4 regions of the Streptomyces sp. NPDC087428 genome follow, and region 3 is predicted to be linked to each of the others. Evidence: riboswitches for the same ligand, from Rfam matches in the RefSeq annotation. Region 3 holds a riboswitch; each other region holds the start of a gene.
What was found. Region 3 has a riboswitch for cobalamin ahead of cobN (cobaltochelatase subunit CobN). Riboswitches for the same ligand answer to the same signal wherever they lie in the genome.
Positions count from the first base shown of each region.

Region 1: it holds a riboswitch for cobalamin, as region 3 does, so the genes downstream of both, ACIO3R_RS21020 (ABC transporter substrate-binding protein) here and cobN (cobaltochelatase subunit CobN) in region 3, are expected to answer to the same signal.
Region 2: it holds a riboswitch for cobalamin, as region 3 does, so the genes downstream of both, ACIO3R_RS08355 (ribonucleoside-diphosphate reductase subunit alpha) here and cobN (cobaltochelatase subunit CobN) in region 3, are expected to answer to the same signal.
Region 4: it holds a riboswitch for cobalamin, as region 3 does, so the genes downstream of both, ACIO3R_RS38115 (FecCD family ABC transporter permease) here and cobN (cobaltochelatase subunit CobN) in region 3, are expected to answer to the same signal.

Region 1 covers NZ_JBIUXR010000009.1:299,589-303,792, reverse strand. Annotated here, with positions in the region: gene ACIO3R_RS21030 (acyl carrier protein) at 1-124, shown strand, start outside; gene ACIO3R_RS21025 (beta-ketoacyl-[acyl-carrier-protein] synthase family protein) at 121-1,344, shown strand; cobalamin riboswitch at 1,422-1,610, shown strand; gene ACIO3R_RS21020 (ABC transporter substrate-binding protein) at 1,646-2,719, shown strand; gene ACIO3R_RS21015 (FecCD family ABC transporter permease) at 2,716-3,825, shown strand; gene ACIO3R_RS21010 (ABC transporter ATP-binding protein) at 3,822-4,204, shown strand, end outside.
Region 2 covers NZ_JBIUXR010000003.1:230,165-234,368, reverse strand. Annotated here, with positions in the region: gene ACIO3R_RS08355 (ribonucleoside-diphosphate reductase subunit alpha) at 1-2,352, opposite strand, end outside; cobalamin riboswitch at 2,490-2,627, opposite strand; gene ACIO3R_RS08350 (GNAT family N-acetyltransferase) at 2,680-3,192, opposite strand; gene mctP (monocarboxylate uptake permease MctP) at 3,314-4,204, opposite strand, start outside.
Region 3 covers NZ_JBIUXR010000014.1:32,763-36,966, reverse strand. Annotated here, with positions in the region: gene ACIO3R_RS28145 (precorrin-2 C(20)-methyltransferase) at 1-168, opposite strand, end outside; gene ACIO3R_RS28140 (precorrin-8X methylmutase) at 171-797, opposite strand; gene cobG (precorrin-3B synthase) at 911-2,230, opposite strand; cobalamin riboswitch at 2,278-2,430, shown strand; gene cobN (cobaltochelatase subunit CobN) at 2,502-4,204, shown strand, end outside.
Region 4 covers NZ_JBIUXR010000028.1:25,879-30,082, reverse strand. Annotated here, with positions in the region: gene ACIO3R_RS38120 (ABC transporter ATP-binding protein) at 1-496, opposite strand, end outside; gene ACIO3R_RS38115 (FecCD family ABC transporter permease) at 496-1,605, opposite strand; cobalamin riboswitch at 1,707-1,838, opposite strand; gene ACIO3R_RS38110 (lytic polysaccharide monooxygenase) at 2,148-2,738, shown strand; gene ACIO3R_RS38105 (Lrp/AsnC family transcriptional regulator) at 2,870-3,355, shown strand; gene ACIO3R_RS38100 (HAD family hydrolase) at 3,380-4,120, shown strand.

The DNA.
Region 1 (4,204 bases), on a different contig from region 3:
GAGGGAGGCCCTCGGCGTCGAGCTGGACCCGGACACCCTGCACAGGGACACCAGCCTCGCCGGGCTCACGGAGTTCCTCCGGGTGGCGGCCGGCGGCGAGGCCCCGGCGAGCGCCGCCCGATGAAGACGCCGGCCATCGCCGTCACCGGCCTGGGAATGATCACCCCGGCCGGCAACGACACCGAGTCCACCTGGGACGGCGTGTGCGCCGGGGTCAGCCCGGCCCGCACCGTCCCCGCACTCGCAGGGTGCGCGATCGACTTCGCCTGCACGGTCGACGGCATCGACCTGGACGCCGCGGTCGGTCGCCGTACGGCCTTCCGCATGGGCAGGTACACCAAATTCGCCGTACTCGCCGCGCGGGAGGCGGTAGCCGACTCGGGGCTCGACCCGGGCGGCTGGGACGGCAGCCGGGTCGCGGTCGTCGTCGGCACCAGCAGCGGCGGTTCCGCCGGTCTCACCGATCAGGCGCTGGTGCTGGAGCGGCGCGGACCCGAGGCGACCTCGCCCTCCGGGATCCTGCTCACCATCCCGAACATGCCGGCCGCCGAGATCGCGATCGAGATGGGCGCCACGGGCCCGAGCCTGGCGCCCTGCACCGCCTGTTCGTCCGGGATCACCGCACTGTCCGTGGCCCGGGACCTGCTCGTCACCGGGCAGTGCGATCTGGCGATCGCGGGAGCCACCGAATCGACCCTCTTCCCGATCGCCATGACCGGATTCGCCAGATCCGGCGCGGCCGCCCACGCGGACGGGGACCTGTCCCGGCTCAGCCGGCCCTTCGCGGCCGACCGGGCCGGGCTCGTCATGGGGGAGGGCGCCGCCGTCATGGTGCTGGAGCGCGCGGCCGACGCCGAGGCCCGGGGCGCCGAGCCGCGCGCACTGCTCGCGGGCACCGGCGCCACCACGGACGCCCACCACCCCACCAGCCCGCACCCCGACGGGCGGGTCGCCCAGGCCGCCGTCGAGGCCGCGCTGCGCGACGCGGGCTGGCAGGCCGCGGACGTCGAGCACATCAACGCCCACGGCACGGCCACACGGCGCAACGACGCGGCCGAAGCCGCGCTCATCGGCCGGGTCTTCCCGCACCGGCCGCCGGTCACCGCGCCCAAGGGCGTACTGGGCCACTGCATGGGCGCGGCCGGAGCGATCGAGGCGGGACTGACGATCCTCACCCTCCAGCGCGGAATCATCCCGCCGGTCGCCAACCTGGACGCGCCCGCGCCCGGGTTCGACATCGACTGCGTCACCAAGCAGCCGCTGGTGCTGCCGGTCCGGCGTGCCGTCAGCCACTCCTTCGGATTCGGTGGACACAACGCCGTGGTCGCGCTCCTGCGGCCCTAGCGACCGGGCCGGTGGAGGGGGCCGGGAACCCCGCCCGTTCCACCGGCCGCACCGCCGCTGAGCTGCGCGGAAGCCCGTGGTAGCGTGCCGGGGCCAGTCGAACTCCACGTAGGGGTCAGGGAATCCGGTGCGAATCCGGAACTGACGCGCAGCGGTGAGGGGGACGGGCGGGGCCAACGGCCACTGGGAGACCCATGGGTTCCCGGGAAGGCGTCCCGACCGTACGAACCCGAGTCCGAAGACCTGCTGGCACCCGCGGTCCGGCACCGGGTCGCGGAACTCCGTACACCGGGCCCCGCGCATGGGCCCAGAGACGCCGAGGTACTCCGTGCCGCCCATAGCCGGCCACGCCCGCTCCGCCGCCCTGCTCACGGCCGGAATCGTCCTGCTGACCGCCTGCGGCGGTGGCGGTGGCGGTGACAGCTCCGCAGCCAAGCCCAACGGTGGCGAGGGCTATCCGGTGACCCTGAAGAACTGCGGGCGCACCGTCACTGTGGACGCCGCCCCGCGCCGGGCCGTCCCGGTCGACCAGGGGTCCACCGAGATCCTCCTCTCGCTCGGCCTCGCCGACCGGCTGGCCGCCACCGCCACCTGGACCGACCCGGTGATGAAGGGTCTGGAGAAGGCCAACGCCGGTGTCCCGAGGATCTCCGAGAACCGCCCCTCGTCGGAGAAGGTCCTGGACCAGGAGCCCGACTTCGTCAGCGCCTCCTTCGAGTCGACGCTCGCCAAGGGCGGCGTCGCTCCCCGGGAGCAGTTCGAGAAGCTGGGCGTCCCCACCTACGTCTCGCCCGCCGACTGCACCGCCAAGGACAACAGCAAGGACGGCGACGGAGTCCGGACCGGAGCGCTGACCATGGACAGCGTCTACGGCGAAGTGCGCGACCTGGCGAAGGTGTTCGGCGTTCCTGAACGGGGCGAGAAGCTCGTGGCTGAGCTGCGTGCCCGGGTACGGAAGGCCACCGACGGCATCGACGCCTCCGGCGCCACCCTGATGTACTGGTTCGCCAACGCCGAGTCCCCGTACCTGGCGGGCTGTTGCGGGGCGCCCGGCGTCATCACCCGCGAGCTCGGCGCGAAGAACGTCTTCGACGACACCCATGAGGAATGGCCGCAGATCAACTGGGAGACGGTCGCCGACCGCAACCCGGACGTGCTGGTCATCGGCGATCTGACCCGGAAGTCGGAGACCGCCGAGAGCGCCTCGCGGAAGATCGCGTTCCTGGAGTCCAGCCCCGCCACCAAGAACATGGACGCCGTACGGCACAAGCGCTACGTGCTGCTCAGCGGCCAGGCCATGAACCCGTCGATCCGTACGGTCGAGGGCGTGGAGCGCGTCGCCGCCGGGCTGCGCACCTTCGGGCTCACGGGGTGACGGACACCGAACAGGCCGCGGAGACGGGGGAGCGCGTACTCCCCGCGGCCGGTGAGCGCGGACGTCCCGGCATCAGAGGCATCGGGGGCATCCGCGGCATCCGCGGTGGACTCCTGTGGGCCGGTGGGTTCCTGCTGCTCGTCCTGTCCGTCGCGGTGGCCGTCACCATCGGCCCGGCCAGGATCTCCGTCGGCGACGTCCGGGACACGGTCGCCGCCCACCTCGGGCTCGGGGAGTCGCCGCTCAGCCCGATCCGCGACGGCATCATCTGGAACCTGCGGATGCCCAGGACCCTGCTCGCCGCCGTCTGCGGCGCCGGGCTCGCGGTCTGCGGCACGGTCATGCAGTCGCTGCTGCGCAACCCGCTCGCCGACCCGTTCGTCCTCGGTGTCTCCTCCGGGGCGTCGACCGGCGCGGTCGTGGTCGTCGTGCTCGGGGTCGGCGGGGGAGCGGTGTCCCTGTCGGCCGGCGCGTTCATCGGGGCGCTGTGCTCCTTCGCGCTGGTCCTGCTGCTCAGCCACACCCTCGGTGGCAGCACCGACCGGGTGGTCCTGTCCGGGGTCGCGGCCATGCAGCTGTTCTCCGCGCTCACCTCCTTCGTCGTGATGACCGCCGCCGACGCCGAACAGACCCGCGGCGTGCTGTTCTGGCTGCTGGGCTCGCTCGGCGGCGTCGGCTGGACCGATGTGTGGACCTGCTCCGCCGTGCTGGCCGTCACGCTGCTGATCTGCCTCGGCCATGCCCGTACGCTCGACGCCTTCGCGTTCGGCCAGGACGCGGCCGCCACCCTCGGCGTCCATGTCGGGCGCACCCGGATCGTCCTGCTCTGCACGACCGCGCTGCTGACCGCCGCACTCGTCAGCTCGGCCGGCGCCATCGGCTTCGTCGGCCTGGTTCTCCCGCACGCGGCCCGCGCGCTCACCGGTTCCGGGCATCGCAGACTGCTCCCGGTCACCGCGCTGGCCGGGGCCGTGTTCCTGGTCTGGGTCGACACCCTCGCGCGCACCGTCCTCGATCCGCAGGAGGTTCCGGTGGGCGTCGTCACCGCCCTGATCGGCGTGCCCGCCTTCGTCCTCGTCCTCTACCGCACCCGGCGGTCGGCATGACCCCGCCCACCCGCGGCGGGCTGCGGGCCGAGCGGGTCAGCCGGGAGGCGGGCGGCCGCCTCATCCTGGACGGGGTCTCACTGGCACTGCCGCCCGGCGCGACCGTCGGGCTGATCGGCCCGAACGGCTCGGGGAAGTCGACCCTGCTGCGGATACTGGCCGGGGTCCTCGCCCCGGACGCCGGCACGGTCACCCTCGACGACGATCCGCTGGCCAGGATCGGCCGCCGCACGGTGGCCCAGCGGGTCGCGGTGGTCGATCAGCACTCCCTCACCCAGGTCGAGCTGAGTGTCGTGGACGTCGTACGCCTCGGCCGTATCCCGCACCGCCGCGCATGGTCGGCGGCGACGGCCGCGGACGAGGCCGCGGTGGGCGAGGC
Region 2 (4,204 bases), on a different contig from region 3:
CTGTACGGGAATGGGGGCGGCGGCAGCGGCCTGGCCGGACGCGGCCCGCGCGATCCGCGTCGCCGGGCGCGAGCGCAGGTAGTACGTCGTCTTCAGCCCCTGCTTCCAGGCGTACGCGTACATCGAGGAGAGCTTGCCGATCGTCGGCGTCTCCAGGAACAGGTTCAGCGACTGGCTCTGGTCGAGGAACGGCGTACGGGCCGCCGCCATGTCGATCAGTCCGCGCTGCGGGATCTCCCACGCCGTGCGGTACAGCGCCCGTACGTCCTCGGGGATCCACGCGAAGCCCTGCACCGAGCCGCTCGCCTCGCGCAGCGCCTCACGGGTCCGCGCGTCCCACACGCCGAGCCTCTTCAGCTCGTCCACCAGGTACGCGTTGACCTGGAGGAACTCCCCGCTGAGCGTCTCGCGCTTGAAGAGGTTGGAGACCTGCGGCTCGATGCACTCGTACACGCCCGCGATGGAGGCGATCGTCGCCGTCGGCGCGATGGCGAGCAGCAGCGAGTTGCGCATCCCGCTCTTCGCGACCCGGGCGCGCAGCGCGTCCCAGCGCTCCGGCCAGTTCAGCTCGGTGTCGTAGTGGTCCGGGTGCAGCACCCCGCGGGCGGCCCGCGTCTCGGACCAGGCGGGCAGCGGGCCCGAGCGCTCGGCGAGCGCGCAGGAGGCCTCGTACGCGGCGAGCATGATCCGCTCGGAGATCTTCGTCGACAGGGCCCGTGCCTCGGGGGAGTCGAACGGCAGGCGCAGCTGGAAGAAGACGTCCTGGAGACCCATCGCGCCCAGGCCCACCGGCCGCCAGCGGGCGTTGGAGCGGCCCGCCTGCTCGGTCGGGTAGAAGTTGATGTCGACGACCCGGTCGAGGAAGGTCACCGCGGTACGGACGGTGGCGTCCAGGCGTTCCCAGTCGATGGTGCCGTCGGCGACGAACGCGCCGAGGTTGACCGAACCCAGGTTGCAGACGGCCGTCTCGCCGTCGTCGGTGACTTCGAGGATCTCCGTGCACAGGTTCGACGAGTGCACGACGCGGCCGGGCTCGGCGGTCTGGTTCGCGGTCCGGTTGGAGGCGTCCTTGAACGTCATCCAGCCCTGGCCGGTCTGTGCGAGCGTCCGCATCATCCGGCCGTACAGCTCACGGGCCGGCATCGTCTTGCGGGCCAGGCCCTTGGCCTCGGCCGCCCGGTACGCGGCGTCGAACGCGTCGCCCCACAGGTCGACCAGCTCGGGCACGTCGGCCGGGGAGAACAGCGACCAGGTGCCGTCCGTGTCGACCCGGCGCATGAACTCGTCCGGGATCCAGTGCGCCAGGTTGAGGTTGTGCGTGCGCCGCTGGTCCTCACCCGTGTTGTCGCGCAGCTCCAGGAACTCCTCGATGTCCGCGTGCCAGGTCTCCAGGTAGACCGCGGCGGCGCCCTTGCGCCGGCCGCCCTGGTTCACCGCGGCGACGGACGCGTCGAGCGTCTTGAGGAACGGGACGATGCCGTTGGAGTGCCCGTTGGTGCCCCGGATCAGTGAACCGCGGGCGCGGATGCGGGAGTACGAGAGGCCGATGCCGCCCGCGTGCTTGGACAGCCGCGCCACCTGGTGGTAGCGGTCGTAGATCGAGTCCAGCTCGTCCAGCGGCGAGTCCAGCAGGTAGCAGGAGGACATCTGCGGGTGCCGGGTGCCGGAGTTGAAGAGCGTGGGGGAGGAGGGCAGGTAGTCCAGCCGGCTCATCAGCCGGTAGAGCGCGGCGACCTCGTCCAGGGCGCGCTCGGAGTTGTCCTCGGCGAGCCCGGCGGCGACCCGGAGCATGAAGTGCTGCGGGGTCTCGACGACCTGGCGGGTCAGCGGGTGGCGCAGCAGGTAGCGGCTGTGCAGGGTGCGCAGCCCGAAGTAGCCGAAGCGGTCGTCGGCGCCGTCGGCGAGGGCCTGTCCCACCAGTGCGTCGAGGGCGGCCGCGTGGAGCGTCACGAACTCGGCGGTGCGGTCCGCGATCAGGCCCTCGCGGTGCCCGACGGCGACCGACGCGGAGAAGGCCGTCGCGCCCTGTCCGGCCGCCTCGTCCGCGATCGAGCGGGTGAGGAGGCGGGCGGCGAGCCGGGAGTAGGCGGGGTCCTCCGAGATCAGGCCCGCGGCGGCCTCGGTGGCCAGCGAGCGCAGCTCGGCCTCGTCCGACCGGGCGTTGCGGCCGCGCAGTGCGGCGCCGGCGACGCGTCCGGGGTCGGTGTCGGGCAGATCCGCGGTCAGGTCGGTGAGGGTGCGCAGCAACGCGGTTCCCGGTCCGTCCTTCGCGGGTGCCGCGGACCGGTCCGTCCCGGACTCGACTGCTTCGGACTCGGCCGCTGAAACCGGATCGGCTGGCGCGATGGTCACGTGGTGCTCTCCCTCGCTCGGCTCTGGGCCGGCGGGGGAACGGGGGCAGCCGGGCGGAGCCGGGCCCTGGGGCAGTACTCCGTGCGGCGTCCACCGGCCCATCCACGAGGCCCGGACATCTGGGCATCCGGATCGGTCGAGCCGGATGCGCTGTCGGCAGGTCCTCGGACTCACGGGTGCGCAAAAGCGCACCGAACATACCGTTGCGGGACAGTTCCGGATTCGCACCGGATTTCCCTGCGGCGACAGCGAGCACGAGCATACATGTGGGGGCAGCCCGATGCGGCAGCCCCCACATGTTGTGTCGCGCGACTCAACGGCGCGACGTCATGACGTCGGCAGGAGGTCCAGGCGGTAGGTCAGCAGCGAGAGCCCCTCGATGGGATACCAGTCCCTTTCCGGGGTCCGTACGAAGCCGAGGCGCCCGTAGATCCTATGGGCTCCGCGCATGCCCGGCTGCGTCGACAGCGCGATCCCCGTGACCCCCGCGGTGGCCCGTGCGCGCTCGATACAGGCCCGGACGAGCGCCTCGCCCGCCCCGGCCCCACGGGCCTCGCGGGAGACCGCGAGCATCCGGAACTCGGCCTCGTCGGCGGCCGCGATGTCCGCCCACCGGTTCCCCGGCGGTGCGTACGTCACGCCGCCGAGCACCCGCCCCGATGCGTCCGCCGCGACGAGCACCTCGGCCTCCGCGGCCCGCCGGGCGACGTCCCGCAGCTGCACCAGATAGGGGTCGTCGGCGCCGAAGTCCAGCAGCCCGTCCCCGAGATAGGCCTCTGCGGTGATTTCGCCGAGGACCGTGTGCTCGGCGGGCCCGACCGGCCTGATGGTGATGTCCATGCCCGGAAGTGTGCCGCACTCCGCGTGCTCGGTCGCGGGAATTCCCGGGCCCCCGCGCCCGGTACGCGAACGGGCCGCCGTACCCCGGTGCGGGGGGTGCGGCGGCCCGTGGCGGGGCGGGTCAGTGACCGCCGGGCGCCCCGGCCGTGGCCGGCGGGAGCTCGGTCTTCACGCCCGGGTCGCCCGCGTCCGCGGTGTAGTCGTCGGGCGAGGTCTCGTCGACCCCGGCAGGCGCCTTCACGGCGTTCAGGACGAAGGTGAGGACGACGGTGACCACGACGTTCAGCACGAACGCCGTCAGGCCGATGTAGCCGATCTCGCCGATGCCCGGGATCTCCTTGGAGGACCCCCCAAAGTGCGCCTGGGTGGGGCTGGCGACTCCGTAGGCGGCGGCGGTCCCGTAGATCATACCGACCGCCCAGCCCGCGAGGAGGGCCCAGCGGTGGAACCACCGGGTGAACAGGCCGCCGACCAGGGCCGGCATCGTCTGGAGGATCCAGATCCCGCCGAGCAGCTGGAAGTTGATCGCGACCGTCTTGTCCATGGTGAGGACGAAGGCGAGCGCGCCGACCTTCACCAGCAGCGACACCAGCTTGGAGACCTTGGTTTCCTGGGCGGGTGTCGCGTCGGGCTTCAGGAAGTCCTTGTAGATGTTCCGGGTGAACAGGTTCGCCGCCGCGATCGACATGATCGCCGCGGGGACCAGCGCGCCGATGCCGATGGCCGCGAACGCCACGCCCGCGAACCAGTCGGGGAACATGTTCTCGAAGAGCTGCGGGATCGCCAGCTGGCCGTTGTCCACCTTGACCCCGGCGGCGATGGCCATGAAGCCGAGGAGTGCGAGCAGGCCCAGCATCAGCGAGTACAGCGGCAGGATCGTGGTGTTGCGGCGGATCACGTTGCGGCTGCGGCTGGAGAGCGTCGCCGTGATCGAGTGCGGGTACATGAAGAGCGCCAGCGCCGAGCCCAGCGCCAGCGTGGCGTAGCCCCACTGGCCGTTCACGCCGGGCGC
Region 3 (4,204 bases):
GTGGGCGGCCGCGATCGACCGGGCGATGGACCGTCCGTGCCGGGCGCTGTGATAGGCCACGACATCCGCTTCGGCGATGACGGCCACGGCTCGTACGGTCATCAGGGCCGGATCGCCGGGGCCGAGCCCGACCCCGTACAGCCGGCCGTTCCTCTGCTGCTCGCTCACGCTTACTCCTCCTCGCTGGCGATGGCGTTGAGGGCGGCGGCCGCCATGGCGCTGCCGCCGCGCCGGCCGCGCACGATCAGGTGGTCGAGGCCGGACGGGTGCGCGGCCAGGGCGTCCTTGGACTCGGCGGCGCCGATGAAGCCGACCGGGACCCCGATGACGGCGGCGGGGCGCGGCGCGCCCTCCTCGATGAGTTCGAGCAGCCGGAACAGGGCGGTGGGCGCGTTGCCGACGGCGACGACCGCACCGTCCAGCCGGTCGCGCCACAGCTCCAGGGCGGCCGCGCTGCGGGTGGTGCCGAGTTCCGCCGCGAGCGCGGGCACCGACGGGTCGGACAGGGTGCACACCACCTCGTTGTCCGCGGGCAGCCGCTTACGGGTGACACCGCTGGCGACCATGGCCACGTCGCACAGGATGGGGGCGCCCGCCCGCAGCGCCGCGCGGGCACGGGCCACCACGTCCGGGCTGAAGGCGAGGTCGCGTACGAGGTCGACCATCCCGCAGGCGTGGATCATCCGGACCGCGACCTGGCTCACATCGGCGGGCAGGCCGGACAGGTCCGCCTCCGCGCGGATCGTGGCGAAGGACTGGCGATAGATGGCCGGTCCGTCCTTCTCGTACTGGTGCACAGTGCTGTCGCTCTCTTCATCGGGCGGGGAAGGGGCCATGGGGCATGGGGCGGAAGGGCCCCGGGCGTGGAACGTACAGGTGCCGCGGTGTCGCGGTGCGGGGAGGGGCGGTGTCAGCCGACGGTGCCCCGGGCCGCCGTCACGGCGGCCGCGAGTGCCGGGGGACCGGCGGGGACGGTCAGCGGGGAGCCCCGCTCCTCGCCGCGCACCGTGCGCACCCGGTAGCCGTCCGGGGTGGCGACGACGTCGACCCACTCGCCGTGGGGATGGCCGCAGCGGCGTTCGCACCCCGACCAGTACACCGGCAGTGCGCCGGGAGGCCCCACGGTCGCAGCGGCCTCCGCCCGCACATCGGCCAGGGACCTGGCGCAGCCGGGACGCCCGATGCAGGCCCCCACCCCGGTCCAGGGGGAGTGGGGCCCGATGACCAGTCCGGCGGCCCCCAGCCGGTCCAGCGCCTCCGCGGCCCGCCCCCGCTCCAGCCCGGGTACGACGACGCCGCGCCACGGGGTCAGCCGCAGTTCGCCGTTCCCGCGGTGCCTGGCGGTGCCGGTCAGCGCCTGCCACTGGTGGGCGCCGATCCGCCCCAGGGGCACGCCGGCGGACAGGGCGACGGTGCCGTGCGGGCCGGTCACGACGCCGGGATCAGGGGGCGCGGATTTCTCCGGGCGGGCGGGGACTGCGGTGCGCTCGGAGCTGATTCCGGCCTGCCGCAGCCGCCGTACGACCTCGTCGAGGAGCGGCTCGCCGTCCCCGGGCAGATCCGTCACCCGCCAGGCACCGGAGGCGGCCGCGGCGTCGAGGAAGACCTCCGCGGCGATCAGGGCGGCCCGCGGCGCCCCTGCGCCGGGTATCCGTACCGCGCTCTGCGCGGAGCCGACCCGCAGCGTCGCCCCGCCGTCGCTCCGCGCCAGCAGGGTCACGTCGGCGCCCAGCGCGTCCACGTCGCCGCGTCCGTCGTCGAGCGCGAACAGGAACCGCCCCGACAGGCCGGCCGCCGTGTCACTCGCGCACAGCAGCTCGTCCACCGCGGACAGCCACGGCCGGATGTCGCGCTCACCCCGGCCGTCGAGACCGGAGAGCGGGGACGCCACGACGTTGCGGACGCGCTCGTGGCGCTCGGAGGGCAGCAGCCCCGACTCGGCCATCCCGGAGGCCAGTTCGCCACCGCAGTCCGGGCCAAGGCCGCGCAGCTGCACATTGCCGCGCGAAGTGAGATGCAACTCACCGTCGCCCAGCCGCTCCGCCAACTCCCCCAGCACGTCGGCCTGCGCCGCGCTCAGCACGCCGCCGGGGATCCGGATACGGGCCAGCGCACCGTCGTCCGCCCGGTGCAGCCGCAGCGTCCCGGGGCAGGCGTCGCCACGGGCACGGGGAGAAGCGTCTCCTGTGCGCGCGGGAAAGATGGCAGGTGGGGGCATGGCGGCGAGCATACCGACCATCTCATCAGATCCGTATGAGCCCCAGTTGATAGGTGCCCCTTACTATGCCTAGCGACGGGCTGTCCGGCCCGTCGTCGCCACAGACGGCGACAGGGGAGGAAGCCCGGTGCGATTCCGGCGCGGTCCCGCCACTGTGAATCCGGTCGCACCGACCGGGTGAGTCAGGAACTCCCTTCCCCGTCCACCCGGCTCCGGCCGGGCAGGGGAGTCCCATTCCGACACCGCCCGGGGCGTGGATACCCCGAGGAAGGCCAGACGCCGCATGATCCTGCTCCTGTCGACGTCCGACACCGACCTGCTCAGCGCCAGGGCAGCCAACGGCCCGGTCACCTACCGCTACGCGAACCCCTCCCGGCTCCCGCTCCAGGACCTCCCGCAGCTCCTGGACGGCACAGACCTGGTCGTCGTACGCCTCCTCGGCGGCGTCCGTGCCTGGCAGGACGGCCTCGACCACGTCCTCGCCACCGGACGCCCGGTCGTCGTCCTCACCGGGGAACAGGCCCCCGACGCCCAGCTGATGGCCGCCTCCACCGTCCCCATCGGCATCGCCGCCGAGGCCCACGCCTACCTGGCGCACGGTGGCCCCGCCAACCTGGAGCAGCTCGCCCGCTTCCTGTCGGACACCGTGCTGCTCACCGGCCACGGCTTCGAACCGCCCGCCCCCGCGCCCTCCTGGGGCCCGCTGGAGCGCACCCCCCGTGCGACGGACGGCCCCACCATCGCGGTGCTCTACTACCGCGCCCACCACATGAGCGGCAACACCGCGTTCATCGAGACCCTGTGCCGTGCCGTCGAGGACACGGGCGCCCGCGCCCTGCCGCTGTTCGTCGCCTCACTGCGCACGCCCGAGACCGAGCTCATCGACGCGCTGCGGGACGCCGACGCGATCGTGACCACCGTGCTCGCTGCGGGCGGCACCCGGCCCGCGGAGGCGTCGGCCGGCGGTGACGACGAGTCCTGGGACGCCGGGGCCCTCACCGGCCTCGACGTACCCATCCTCCAGGCGCTCTGCCTCACCAGTTCGCGGACCGACTGGGAGGACAACGACGAGGGCGTCTCGCCGCTGGACGCCGCGAGCCAGATCGCGGTCCCCGAGTTCGACGGCCGCCTGATCACCGTCCCGTTCTCGTTCAAGGAGATCGACGAGGACGGCCTCCCGGCGTACGTCGCCGACCCCGAGCGCGCCGCCCGGGTCGCCGGGACCGCCGTACGCCATGCCCGGCTCCGCCACATCCCGAACGCCGAGAAGCGCCTCGCGCTCGTCCTGTCCGCGTACCCGACCAAGCACTCCCGGATCGGCAACGCGGTCGGGCTCGACACCCCCGCGAGCGCCGTCGCCCTGCTGCGCCGCCTGCGCACCGAGGGATACGACTTCGGTGACGAGGAGGTGCCGGGCCTCGCCTCCGGCGACGGCGACGAGCTGATCTACGCGCTGATCGAGGCGGGCGGCCACGACCAGGAGTGGCTCACGGAGGAGCAGCTGGCCCGCAACCCGGTCCGTATCCCGGCGGCCGACTACCGCCGCTGGTACGCGACGCTGCCGGCCGAACTCCGCGAGGCCGTCGAGCAGCACTGGGGCCCGGCTCCGGGCGAGATGTTCCTGGACCGCTCGCGCAACCCCGAGGGCGACATCGTGCTGGCCGCCCTGCGCCGGGGCAATCTGCTCATCCTCATCCAGCCGCCGCGCGGCTTCGGTGAGAACCCGATCGCCATCTACCACGACCCCGACCTGCCGCCCTCGCACCACTACCTGGCGGCCTACCGCTGGATCGCCGCCTCCGCCGACGACAACGGCTTCGGCGCCGACGCGATGGTCCACCTCGGCAAGCACGGCAACCTGGAATGGCTGCCGGGGAAGAACGCCGGCCTGTCCGCCGCGTGCGGCCCCGACGCGGCTCTCGGTGACCTCCCCCTCGTCTACCCGTTCCTGGTCAACGACCCGGGCGAGGGAACCCAGGCCAAACG
Region 4 (4,204 bases), on a different contig from region 3:
TGGGCTCGTCAAGCACCAGCACGCGTGGCTGCTGGGCCATGGCGCGGGCGATCAGGACCCGTTGCTTCTCGCCGCCGGACAGGGTCAGGAAGCCGCGGTCGGCCAGGTGGCCGGCCCCGACCTCCGCAAGCGCCGCCTCGCAGATCCGCCGGTCCTCCTCAGAGACCCGTGCCGCCGGCCCCTGGTGCGGCATCCTTCCCATCGCCACGGTCTCGGCGACGGTGAAGTCGAACTCGTACGTCGCCTCCTGGGGAAGCGCGGCCAGCCTGCGGGCACCTTCCCGCGGGCTCATGGCGTAGAGGTCCTCGCCGCCGATCCGGACCGTTCCGGCGGAGGGGCGCAGCGCCCGGTAGACGCAGCGCAACAGGGTCGACTTCCCGCTGCCGTTGGGCCCCACCAGGCCGACGAGCTGGGCGTCGCCCGCTCGTAGCGTGATCTCCTCCACCAGGCGCGCACCGGCGATCTCGACCGTGAGCTGATCGATGTCGATCCGCATCACGCGCCACCGAAGGTGTAGGAGCGGCGGCGCATCAGCAGGACGAAGCACGGCACGCCGATCATCGCGGTCAGCACACCGACCGGCAGTTCGGCCGGCGCGAGCAGCACGCGCGAGAGGATGTCCACCCAGATCAGCAGGACGGCTCCCGCGAGCGGTGCGACGGCCAGCAGCCGGCGGTGATCCGCGCCGACCACCATCCTCGCGGCGTGCGGGACCATCAGGCCGACGAACCCGATCGCGCCGCTCACCGCGACCAGCGCCCCCGTGACCGCCGCGGAGACCAGGAACAGTTCCTTGCGCAGTCTTGCGGCGTCCACGCCCAGCGCGGCCGCGGTCTCGTCGCCCATGGCAAGGGCGTTGAGGCGGCGCGCCGACCACGCGAGGTGGGCGAGGCCGCCGATCGTGGCGCCCGCGGCGATCGGGACGGAGGACCAGGTGGCACCCCCGAGGCTGCCGAGCATCCACATCATGGCGGAGCGGGCGGCCTCGCCGCGCTCGGCGGCGAACACCATGAAGGTGGTGACGGCCGAGAAGCCGTAGTACATCGCCGTGCCGGTCAGGACGAGTCTGAGGGGGGTCAGGCCGCGTGCTGTACGGGCTGTCGCGTACACGAGGATCATCGCGAGGAGTGCGGACAGGAAGGCCGCCGTGGACAGGGCCCAGATGCCGAGCGCGCTGAAGACTCCGAAGATGAGTACGGCGTTGGCACCGACGGCCGCGCCGGAGGAGATGCCGAGGACGAACGGGTCGGCCAGGGCGTTGCGGACCATGGCCTGCACGGCGACACCGATGGCCGAGAGGCCGGCCCCGACGACCGCGGCCAGCACGGCTCGCGGAAAGCGCAGCTCCCAGACGATGGTGTACCCGGGGACTCGGTCAGGAGCGATGGACCCTCCGGTCAGGCCGGCCCACAGGTCGCGCAGTACCTCTCCCCAGGAGATCCCCGAGGCCCCGATTCCCGCACCGCAGACGACGGAGAGCGGCAGCAGGACGGACAGGGTGGTCAGCAGGAGGGGCAGGGAGAGCCGCCGGGGAGGGGCGGGCCCGCCGCCGGCCCGGGACGTGCGCGAGGGCGGGGCCGGTATGTGTTCGAGGGAGGTGACCACGGGCGGATCGCTTTCGCCTCAGGCCGTGCACCTACGCAACCGAAGGAGCAGCCCGGACGCGAAGCGCCCAACGCAGCGCCTCTCGCAGTCCACGGCGAATTGACAGGAGCTATCACCGCCGCGGGTAATCGGGCTCGCGGAGCACAGGACGGCTCCGCCTACCGTTGCGGGTCAGCGCCGGAATTCGACCGGACTTCCCCCGCGGGGCGTGTGCAGCTTAGCGGGTACGGGATGACGTCCCTCCACGGAGGAACCCCACCGGCACACCGGGCGCGGTCGCCCCAACCGGGGCAGTCACGAGGTGGGCCGGCCGGAGCCGGAGACCGGCGTCCGCGACCGCGGTGACGGACACATCCGCTGCCGTTCCACCCCCGGTGCCGCGCCGGCCACGCGCCCGTCCTCCGCGCGGCCATCCCCTCCGCGGAGCCCGGCAACAGCCCGCTCCGGACGGTATGGACACGGCTGGTTGACATGACTACGCTCACCCTTGGTCTAGACCGCAGAACTCTCCGGACATCACCCCACATCTCCAGGAGCTACGTATGCGCAGAAGGATCACCTCCTTACTGGCCGGGCTCGGCCTGGCCGGGGCGGCGCTGTTCGCCACCTCCGGCAGCGCCCAGAGCCACGGCTACACCGACTCACCCATCAGCCGCCAGCAGCTCTGCGGGATCGGCACCGTCAAGCACTGCGGGCAGATCCAGTGGGAGCCCCCGAGCGTCGAGGGCCCCAAGGGCTTCCCCACCCGCGGACCGGCCGACGGCCACATCTGCTCGGGCGGCATCGGCCGGTTCTCCGAACTCGACGACCCGCGTGGCGGCGCCTGGCCCGCCACCAAGGTCACCGCCGGTCAGAACTACACGTTCAACTGGCGGATCGAGGCCCGGCACGCCACGACCGACTTCCGGTACTACATCACCAAGGACGGCTACGACCCCACCCAGCCGCTCACCCGGGCGGACCTGGAACCGCAGCCGTTCCTCACCGTCCCCTTCGGGGGCCGGCTGCCCGGCTCGACGGTGAGCCACTCGGGCGTGCTGCCGCAGAAGTCCGGCAAGCAACTGATCCTCGGCGTCTGGACGATCTCTGACACCGGGAACGCTTTCTACGCCTGCTCCGACGTGCAGTTCTGACGTCCTGCCGCCGCTCCTGACCGACCCGCCCCGCCCTGGGCCGGTACGGGGCGGCGGCTCCGGAGGCGCGCCGGTGCGCCATTGGTACAGTCGCTGCCCCGACCGACGTACCAGGAAGAGGCCGGCGGACCATGGCGGTGGACGCGCTCGACACCCGCATCCTGCGGCTGCTCATCGAGCAGCCGCACACCAGCGTGCGCGAGTACGCACGGATCCTCTCGATCGCGCGGGGCACCCTCCAGGCCCGTATCGACCGGCTGGAACGGGACGGAGTGATCACCGGCAGCGGCCCCTTCCTCTCCCCCGCCGCGCTCGGCCACCCGGTACTGGCCTTTGTGCACCTGGAGGTCACTCAGGGGCATCTCGACGACGTGGGCGAGGCGCTCGCCGCCGTGCCGGAGATCGTGGAGGCCTTCTCGACCACGGGCGGCGGCGACCTGCTGACCCGGGTCGTGGCCCGGGACAACGGGCATCTGGAGGATGTGATCCAGCGCCTGATCCAGCTGCCGGGCGTGGTCAGGACCCGGACCGAGGTGGCCCTGCGCGAGCGGGTGCCGCACCGGCTGCTGCCCCTGGTGGAATCGGTGGGACGGGCGGCGGCGGGTGGCCCGGGATGATCAGCGGCTGAGAGCATGTCCGCCATGAACTCATCACGTGCGCAGGCCCCTTCGGTCGTCTTCGACCTGGACGGCACACTCGTGGACAGCGAGCCGAACGCCTACGAGTCGGCACGGCTGCTGCTGGAGCGGTACGGAGTACCGGACTTCACCTGGGAGCAGAACGCCCGGTTCATCGGAATCAGCAACCGCGAGGCGCTGGCCGTACTGCGCACCGAGTACGGCATCGAGGCCTCCGCCGACGAGCTGGTGGCGGGTCAGGACGCCATCTATCTGGAACTGGCGCGCACCTCGACCGAGGCCTTCCCCGAGATGCGGAAGTTCGTGGAGACGCTGCACGCGCGCGGCATCGCCATGGCGGTGGCGTCGGGTTCGTCACCGGCCGCGATAGAGGCCGTACTGAAGAGCACCGGCCTCGACGCGTACCTCACCGAGTACGTGTCCGCCGAGGAGGTCGCGCACGGGAAACCGGCACCGGATGTCTTCCTGGAGGCCGCCCGGCGCCTCGGCGTCGCGCCCGCCGGCTGTGTGGTGGTGGAGGACGCCGTGCCGGGCGCCGCCGCGGCTCGGGCGGCGGGCATGCGCTGCATCGCGGTCCCCTACGTCCCGGCGACCGCCGGCGATCCGGCGTTCGCGGCGGCGGACCTGCTCTTCCCCGGCGGTCAGGGCGAGTTCAGCGCGCAGGCCGCCTGCGCGTGGCTGTTCCCCCGATCCGTACCGACGCCGCCCGACGGTCATCCGGAGGCCGCGCGCCGGATATCCTGATCTTGCTGCGTGTCCCCCACCCCGTCAGTTCCCGATGAGGTCGCAGCCGCGGCAGTCGAAGCGGTCCTCGGCCCGAGACATTGG